DNA from 2 places in the Dehalobacter sp. MCB1 genome. Region 1 is predicted to be linked to the other one. Evidence: riboswitches for the same ligand, from Rfam matches in the RefSeq annotation. Region 1 holds a riboswitch; the other holds the start of a gene.
The links. A riboswitch is a leader RNA that binds a small molecule or an ion and turns the genes downstream of it on or off. The one in region 1 is predicted to bind cyclic di-GMP.

Region 1 (4,212 bases):
CGAACTTGTGGGACCCGAAATAAATAATAAAAAAATGCTGCCATATGCAATTGAGTTCGCAGTATCCGGTATCCTATCCATATATAGAGAATGGTTCAATTCTGATCGGACGTATTCACTGGAAGAAGTGTCTGCTTTTGCAGGTTCATTGACTTTTAATGGATTATATGCGATTTTTAGATAAAGAAGCGGCATAATTAAACAATGGCGAAAAGTCTTCCAAGCGGCTTTTCGCCATTGTTTTTACATCCATGCGCGGATATCTTCTATAAAATAATTGAACGGAGGCAGTTACCTTGGGACGGTCTCCTTCGTTCTGTTTTCATAGCAAAGCGGTGGAACTAAACTGAATAGTAAAGCAATATTCATCTTTTTAGCGTAATCCTCATCATCTTCTTGTACGGGAAGCTTTATACCGCAGTATATTCAGAATAAAATGATGTAGATAAGGATGTCGTTCTGATCGGAACGACATCCTTTTTTGTCGTTTTTGCGATTTCCCTATAACTTTTCTATAACTAAACTATAACTTTTCTATAATATTTCCAGTATTCTTAAAGTGATAATAGGATAATTATAACCATCAACCTTATAGCAAATAGGTTCATATCTGGTTAGCTATGGCGTAGATGCAACATGGAACGCTGCACGATGGTAACAAAAAGCCATTGTTTCAGCATGGATTTAACGTCCTGTTTATGCAAGTAGTAGCTGTTTTTGCTATACTGGTGCTTCGTGAATACATTTTCAAAGCCACAAAATACTGGCGAGAACATAGGTACAAGCGGCACTTCTAAGAACAACCAAAGGTATAAATAGCTTGGATAACGAAAGAAAAAAGCAGTTGGACAAGCTCTATAGGCTTAGTCCGAAAGAAAGATATATTTTATTGCTTTTCTGCTGGCAGAGATTTTCTCTTAAACGAATTGCCAAAACAATAAGCCTGCCAGTGTTTATAACAAAAAAACGTCTTTATGCTGCGTTGAATAAGGCTGTGAATTCTTTGGAGGTGTGAGTATCGCAGCCGCTTGAACATAAATCAAAAATGAATAATCTTATGTTAAGGGCAAACCCGCCGAAAGGCGGGGACGCAAAGCCAAAGGGTCTACGACGCTTAAAAGCGTTATGATAGCCTGGTTGCCAAGTGTTGCATGCGGAAGCCTGCCCTTTTTTGGGCAGGCTTTTGTGCTGATGATCCATTTGCAACTTTTGATGGATGTTTTTTGTAATGGCTATTTAGGCCCCCGACTTTCGCCATTTGCTATGAGCGAAAGGGGTATCGGACATGTATTGTAACCAATCCCATAGGAGACTGAAATAAAGACGAAGGATTTCGTACATATTCATGTTTCCTTATAATTTCATACAAAAGTAAAAACCTGGTGATTTGCACTGTGCAAATTGCTGGGTTTTTTCTTTCGACTTTTTTCTTCCTATTTCGACCAGTTTCTACCAATCTTTTGGTTATACGGATTTACACAGTAGATACTGACCGTCCCCGTTGCCGCTCTCCTCCGCTCTCCATTTTTCGATTTCTAAAATTCGAAAAAATGGAGGACTATATCATGTCTGAGCAAAAAGAATACACCATTATTGTAAAAGGTAAACGAGTCCCAGTGACTCGAAAAGTATATAAAGCGTACTACAAGGAATACGAATATGCCCGGAATATCACCAGAAAGGCAAAGAAGCATGAGCTTTCCTTGGAAAAATTAAAGGAAGATGGCGTAAACCCCGCTTATATGTGTACTTCGCCATCTCCGGAGGACATGGTCATCCAAAAGGAAACCCAGGCTAAGCTACACAAAGCGTTATCTTCTTTGCCGAAGGACGAGCAGAAGCTCATTTATGAGTTCTTTTATAAGAAAAAGAGTGAGCGGGAGCTTGCGGCAGAAACCGGAATACCGCAGAAAACCATCAATGACCGGAAGCACCGTATCTTTGGCAAACTAAAAGAACTTATGGAAAAGTAAAAAAAATCCGCTCAATCCCCTCATTTCTTCCTTATAGAAGTGAGGGGATCTTTTTTCTTCCCCTCAAGGGTTCTTTGAAAATTGAATATCCGATGACCTGAATACGTTAGCTGACGGACCCAAAAAGGGAAAGCGACCCCGGAGGATGCGCCAAGACCACCTGTAAAAGGACAGATGAAACACGAAGCCACAATTTTTTGTTCATTCATTCCTGTTTCTTTTATCAAAGACGGCCAAATAAGGTGCAAAGCGGTACCCATCCGTCCGGAAAACAGCCGATGGCAAGCTGTTTCGCAATGATCCCGTCAGCCTATAATGATACTTCTGCCCAGTCACAGCCCCCCTTGACCGGGGGATCACGCAATGAGGGCAGCCGGCAGAGATCCTGGCGGGGGTGAGATTCCCATGATGCGGCTTAGCCGGCCGCAGTTCAGGCCGTCGCCCAAGGCTCGGGAAGTAGTGTCAAATAGAGCCATAAGCAGAAAAAACAAAGACTTAATGTCAGAAGCCATGAGGGTCGCCCAAAAGCAGGTGCGTCATGCGCCTAACTTCATTACAGGGCGGCCCTTATGTTTGTGCCATTAAAACATCTACAAACATAAGGAGGATTTACTTATGATGAACGCAGTAAAGGATACCGGAAAGAGCAAAGTAGTCACCATATCCGTCAGCGGACATCCAGTAACGATCAGCTTTGCTGATGAGTACAATCCGCATATTGCGAATATCGTAAAAAATGCGCTGATTGACTCCTATATTCGGAAAAACATCCCGCATTCTCTGGAGACGATGGCTTAATGGCGCGCTCCATAAAAAGCGGCCACAGTAATGAATACTGCGACCGCTTTTTGCTTTGCCCCGCTTGATTAAGTGTCTTTGCGCAGAATATCCAAATAGGCGCTGTAAGCAAAGATTCGCGTCCGGCTGGCTTTGTCTGTTTGTATCAAAATGCCCTTTTCCATGAGAACGGTCACGGCTCTTGAAACAGCGTTATAGGACAAACCGAGCGCTTCCGCGGTCTTCTTGATTTCGATGATCGGACTTGTTTCGAGATAGCGGAAGACCTTCAAGACGGTCTGCGTTGTTCTGTCCGGCGCACCGATCTGAGCAATACTCTTATCGTGCAGTTCTACCAGCCGGTCAATCGTCGTCACCGCATCCAACGCGGACTCGTGTATCGCCTGTAAAAAGAACTTGATCCATTGCTCATAATTGCCCTTATTGCGCACCTCGGTCATGCGGTCGTAATATTCGATCCTGTTCTTTTTGAGAAAATACGAGATGTAGAGTGCCGGTGTGGTCAAAACCCCTTTCTCCATCAAAAACAAGGTGATCAGCAGCCTGCCCACTCTGCCGTTGCCATCCAAGAACGGATGGATCGTTTCAAACTGATAATGGATCAGCCCCGCACGAATCAGAGTGTCGAGGTCGTCGTCAGCATTGAGATATTTCTCCAAGTCCGACATGGCGTCCTGCATATCATCGGGCGAGGGCGGGATATACCTGGCGTTGCTTAATGTACTCCCTATGCCGCCAATCCAATTCTGCGATGTACGAAATTCGCCAGGACTTTTTTCCTGCCCCCTTACGCCCTGCATTAAAACCGCATGCGTCTCCTTCAGGAGTCGATTGCACAGCGGCAGCTCCTTCAGCCTTTTGATCGCAAACTCGGTCGCCTTGATATAATTGATGACATCCGCGACATTGCGATTGACGTTTTCATCGAGCATTGGGTTCAGGACATCATCAAGCGTTGCCTGTGTGCCCTCTATCTGTGAGGACAACAATGCTTCCTTCCGAACATACATAGTGACGAACAAATCCACATTGGGAATTCTCATGGCGATGCCGGCTAACAGAGTGATTTGATTATTGGCCTTTACGAGCAGTTCAACCGCCTCATTATCCAGCGTGATCGTTGGGACGGGTGGCAAGGCCGCAGGCACAAAGGATTTATATGCCATATCCCCGGACAAATTGTTTTTAAGAGTTCCGGATCTTTTCTCCATCTTAGCTCACTCCTTTAAGTGAAATAACTGTACATATTATAACTCTTTTATTTCCTCTAATCAAGAGTTGGTGAAATATATCCGTTTATATTATGCTCATTATTTCATCAAATTATAATAACGAGAAATATGGAGGGAGAAAAATTCGCCTTTATTTCATCGGAATTCTCGCTTTTGTATAGCTATCTTCGGCCAAGTGTGCGATAATCGGATTGGCGAATACCGTGTTC
Region 2 (4,212 bases), on a different contig from region 1:
GGCAATCAGACAGGCTCCTCTAAGGTTAGCCCCTCTGAGGTCTGTTTCCCGGAGATCTGCAGCAATCAGACTATTCCTGCGCTTAAACGTCTTCCGAATCCCAGCCTGAATATTCCGTTCCTGACAAACAAAAGCACGGACCAGTTCACTTGTTTGAAGCAGCAGGGTATTTACTTCGGTACGATATAAGGGTACATCCATTTTCAGAAGCTCGCCTGGGCTGAGCAGTGTCAGCCGTTCCGTCTCTTCCCGCAGGGTACGAAGCGCCTCATGAATTGAATGAGCCGGCCGTAATGTCTCTGCTTCTGTCAAATACCAGAGCATCTCCTGAAGCTGGCGAATGACAAGGAAAACTTCAAACATTTGCTCCCGGAATTCCGGTGATCGCCGCCAGTCTCTGCCGCCGTAACTGAGCTTGGATACTTTTGGCCCTGCGCCAAAACAGTCAAATGCTATGCAGCCTTTCAGACCCAGTCCCTGAAGATCTTGATAGATACTGCAGCGAAAATTTTCCTGCAGGTTCCGACAGGGTTGACCAGCCTCTTTATCGTTTGGGAAGCCTTCCGAAGCTGAAAAATACAGCGCGGTGCAGCACAACCCGAAGCAGTTCTCGCAGTCAGTTCCCAGACTGCGCCTCTGCTCAGCAAAAATGTCTATTGGTTCACGAATTCCAGACAATATTTGATCCTCCAAAACAAAGAACATTTGATTTATCCCCAGAAATGATGCTTGAATAGTCTGTTTAATCCTTTTTAGCCTTTCTAAGAACCAGTTGAATATTCAGACTATCGGCTTCCGCTTTTAGCAAGCGGACAGCTTCTTCAGCACTGCCCTTACAGTTGATCCGATCCATATGATGGATCTTATCCATCATATTATTCAGGACGGCAAGCGGCAGCAGGTTCACCGCCAGACAATAAAATCCCTTTGATTTGCCGTCATTGTAATCCGCGATTAGTTCCCCTAAAATTTTGTGTTTTTCCGTCAGTTCTTCAAGATAATTTTGAAGATCCATTTTAGCCTTGGCTTGATCCTGCAATACATTTTGATAGGATATAAAAGAATCGGCCTCGCTTGGAGCCTGATACCTCTCACATGGATAGACACTGCATTCAAAACAGTATTCAACATTTTGATGCTTTTTATTACAGGTAATTACGGCACAGGAAGGATGCTTCAAAAAAAAGTCCGGGCCCCCGCAGCCGGGGCACTTTGAAGAACCTTCCGTATGAAAACGCGGACAAAGACAGCAATTTAATCCGCATAATGAAAAGTCGGCGCATTTCCGCCTGTATTCTTTACTTACCATTGATTTGACCATCACATGCATCTCCCGGCAATAATCATTTGATAAAGATCAGATTTCAACCCCTGCAGAACAGTTCTCTGCAACTCTGTACTTCACGATCTTGCTTATTAACGCATACGGCATAGGCTTATTTAACGGGAATTGTACCGACCCTTTGGCTCCCTTATAACCGGCCAGTTCCTGTTTAAAGGCTTCAATCCCGCTTGGTGTCGGATAAAATCCAATGTGGTTCTTGAATGCTGCGAAATGAACGAGATTACCGTTCAGTACAAACGTAGGCATCCGATAGCTAATCTTTTCCACTGCGTCCGGTGCTGCTTCTCTTATCACATTTCTAATTGCTCTTAATATTTCCTGTATCTCATCAGGAAACTGCAAAATATACCCATCAACTGATTCATGAACCACTTTATCCGTTCCCATTTTTAGTTTCTCCTTTAACTATTTTCAGAATGTTATCCGCACGTATATAAATATCATTAATGAGTTATATGAATTTAAGCAGATTCCTCTGCTAAATTAAGAGACATTGATCATTTGGCACCAAAATAAAGAATAATTTTCCAAATAACCCCTGTAGAACCTGAAAGCAATGTGCTACAATGGTTCTATGACCGAAATATTAATCAAATAGGGATACAGGAGCAACGACAATGGCAAACCTGGTGAAAGCCAGGGACGCAAAGCTATGGGTCTTCCAGAATAATTCTGATGACTGCCAGGCTACCGAATCCGCTCAGGTTTGTTTTGAATGTCGCCATGCAGTCTGCTGGTGATTTTTTTGTTGCTTCAGCCAGCACTGATTTATTGGAAAGGAAGATTACAATTGCGTCAGGTAAGTGTAAACCGGCTTCAAAAGGGAGACGTGTTGGGAAGAACCATTTTCTCGCATAACGGCCGTTCATTGCTTGGTAAAGGAGTCACGCTGACCCAGCCATATATCGACCGGTTAAAAGAACTGGGCATTAGTATTGTCTATGTGGACGATGACGAAACCAAGGATATCGTTATTGAGGATGTTATTTCCGAGGAAAACAGGCGGGAGGCAATGAACTCCATTGAGCATTCAGCGGAAGCAGTACGAATCGGTAAAGACCTCAATGGTTTTCAAGTAAAAAAGACGGTAAACAACATCATCGGAGACATCCTGTTTCAAGAGAAGATATTTCTGAGCCTGACAGATATGCGGAGCTATGATAATCAAGTTTATGCGCATTCAGTCAGCGTCTGCGTCCTCGCAACCATTTTGGGCAAAGCTTTGGGACTGGATAAAGATACCCTGGAGGCGCTGGCAGTAGGGGCTTTGCTCCACGATATCGGGACTGTCAAGCTGCCAAAAGAGCTTGTCGCCAAACGTGAGGCCTTTACTCCGAAGGAAAATGACCTATATCAAACGCATACCATTCACGGATATGAAATACTTCGGAACAAACCCGAATTAAACTTATTGAGTGCGCATATTGCTTTGCAGCATCACGAATGGCTGAACGGAAGCGGCTATCCCCGGAAGCTGTCCGGCCGGCACCTCCATATCCTGGCCCAAATCGTCGGGCTGGCCGACTTTTATGATAATCTGGTCAATGATGGCCCGGGCCACTCCCGGATCGTACCGCATGAAGCCTGTGAAATTGTAATGGGATGTGCAAACAGACTATTCTCCCAGCAATTGGTTGTAACGTTCTTAAAGCATGTTGCGGCCTATCCGACCGGCTATACAGTTAAACTTAATACAGGTGAAGTTGGGATTGTAGTTGACCAGAATAAAAGTTTGCCGATGCGCCCGATTATCAGGGTATTAATCGCTGACAAAGGGCTGGCCCATGTCCAGGCTAAGGAATATAACCTTGTCGAAGATCTTACAACCTTTATTGTATCCATTGTCGAGTGAAGCTGATCCATTTTTTGAAAAAAATGCCGGCTCAAATGTTTTTTGGGCCGGCTAACCTATTATTTTGGAAGTTTTCCAAACACCTTCAGTATGGACCGGTGGAACGAATGAGGAAACGATGGTTCTGCAAACATTAGGACGCATTGGTCATGGATGACGTTTATCTGATTTTCCGTACAAAAGTCTATAGCCTCTTTGGATTCAGCCCCCTGCTGAATCCAGATATGTTTGACTCCGGCTTCTACCGCGTCCCTAACGACCTTATTGGTTTGGTCCGGAGGGATAACGATCACTACGCCGTCGGCTTTCTGCGGCAAAGACTGAAGGTTTTCATAGCAGATCTCGCCGTCAATACTGTCCGTATTGGGATTTACGGCAAAAACATTATACCCTCTCTTTTTTAACGATTTATACAGCCTATGCGAGAACTTCTTTTCGGATCTGGATACCCCGACCACAGCTAAAGTACGCTGGTCTAGAAAATCAGTGACTGAGCTCATTGTCGTCAAAAAAATGACCCCCCTTAATTAAATTATTGTTTATTTCTTGGCAATTTGGCTAATTCCTTCTTCCAATATTTATTTTCTGTGAAAACTATTTCAGTTCCTATCGTATTAATAAACAGGCTCTTATTTCCTTGCTTATATTCATGATGAACAGGCATTATTACTACATGTAAAAGCTTGCAATAATCTGGGCGGCCGGCAAAAACAGCACTTGCCCCAATAATGTGCCAATTAGTTTTGTAGCAATAAGCATAATGACCAATGCTTTCACATCAGCATAAGGCCTTATTCCTCTCAATGCCTGGTCTGTAATAATTGCTGATTTTGGGTCGATAAAAAAAGTAAGTAGAATACTTGCCATGCCATTAATGATTCCTGATGAAGCTGCTGCTGCTAGTGCTGCTTGCTCCGGGACCAGAAGAGCTGAGTAATTAGCGGCAAGGACCCCAATGGTATATATGCCTGTAACCAAAACATTGATAACAAGTAACCTTTTGGGTATCTCTCTA

Region 2: linked by a shared signal. The riboswitch ahead of A7K50_RS03105 (HD-GYP domain-containing protein) and the one ahead of A7K50_RS13570 (sigma-70 family RNA polymerase sigma factor) in region 1 are both predicted to bind cyclic di-GMP.

Annotation. Positions count from the first base shown of each region.
Region 1 is NZ_LXPC01000018.1:94,682-98,893, forward strand. Features, by position in the region: gene A7K50_RS13560 (TetR/AcrR family transcriptional regulator) at 1-184, shown strand, start outside; cyclic di-GMP riboswitch class I at 1,056-1,145, shown strand; gene A7K50_RS13570 (sigma-70 family RNA polymerase sigma factor) at 1,566-1,973, shown strand; gene A7K50_RS13580 (hypothetical protein) at 2,589-2,771, shown strand; gene A7K50_RS13585 (Fic family protein) at 2,840-3,982, opposite strand.
Region 2 is NZ_LXPC01000004.1:187,771-191,982, forward strand. Features, by position in the region: gene A7K50_RS03090 (pentapeptide repeat-containing protein) at 1-705, opposite strand, end outside; gene A7K50_RS03095 (DUF3795 domain-containing protein) at 743-1,321, opposite strand; gene A7K50_RS03100 (DUF1801 domain-containing protein) at 1,358-1,732, opposite strand; cyclic di-GMP riboswitch class I at 1,955-2,040, shown strand; gene A7K50_RS03105 (HD-GYP domain-containing protein) at 2,136-3,197, shown strand; gene A7K50_RS03110 (CoA-binding protein) at 3,257-3,697, opposite strand; gene A7K50_RS03115 (lipid II flippase Amj family protein) at 3,867-4,212, opposite strand, start outside.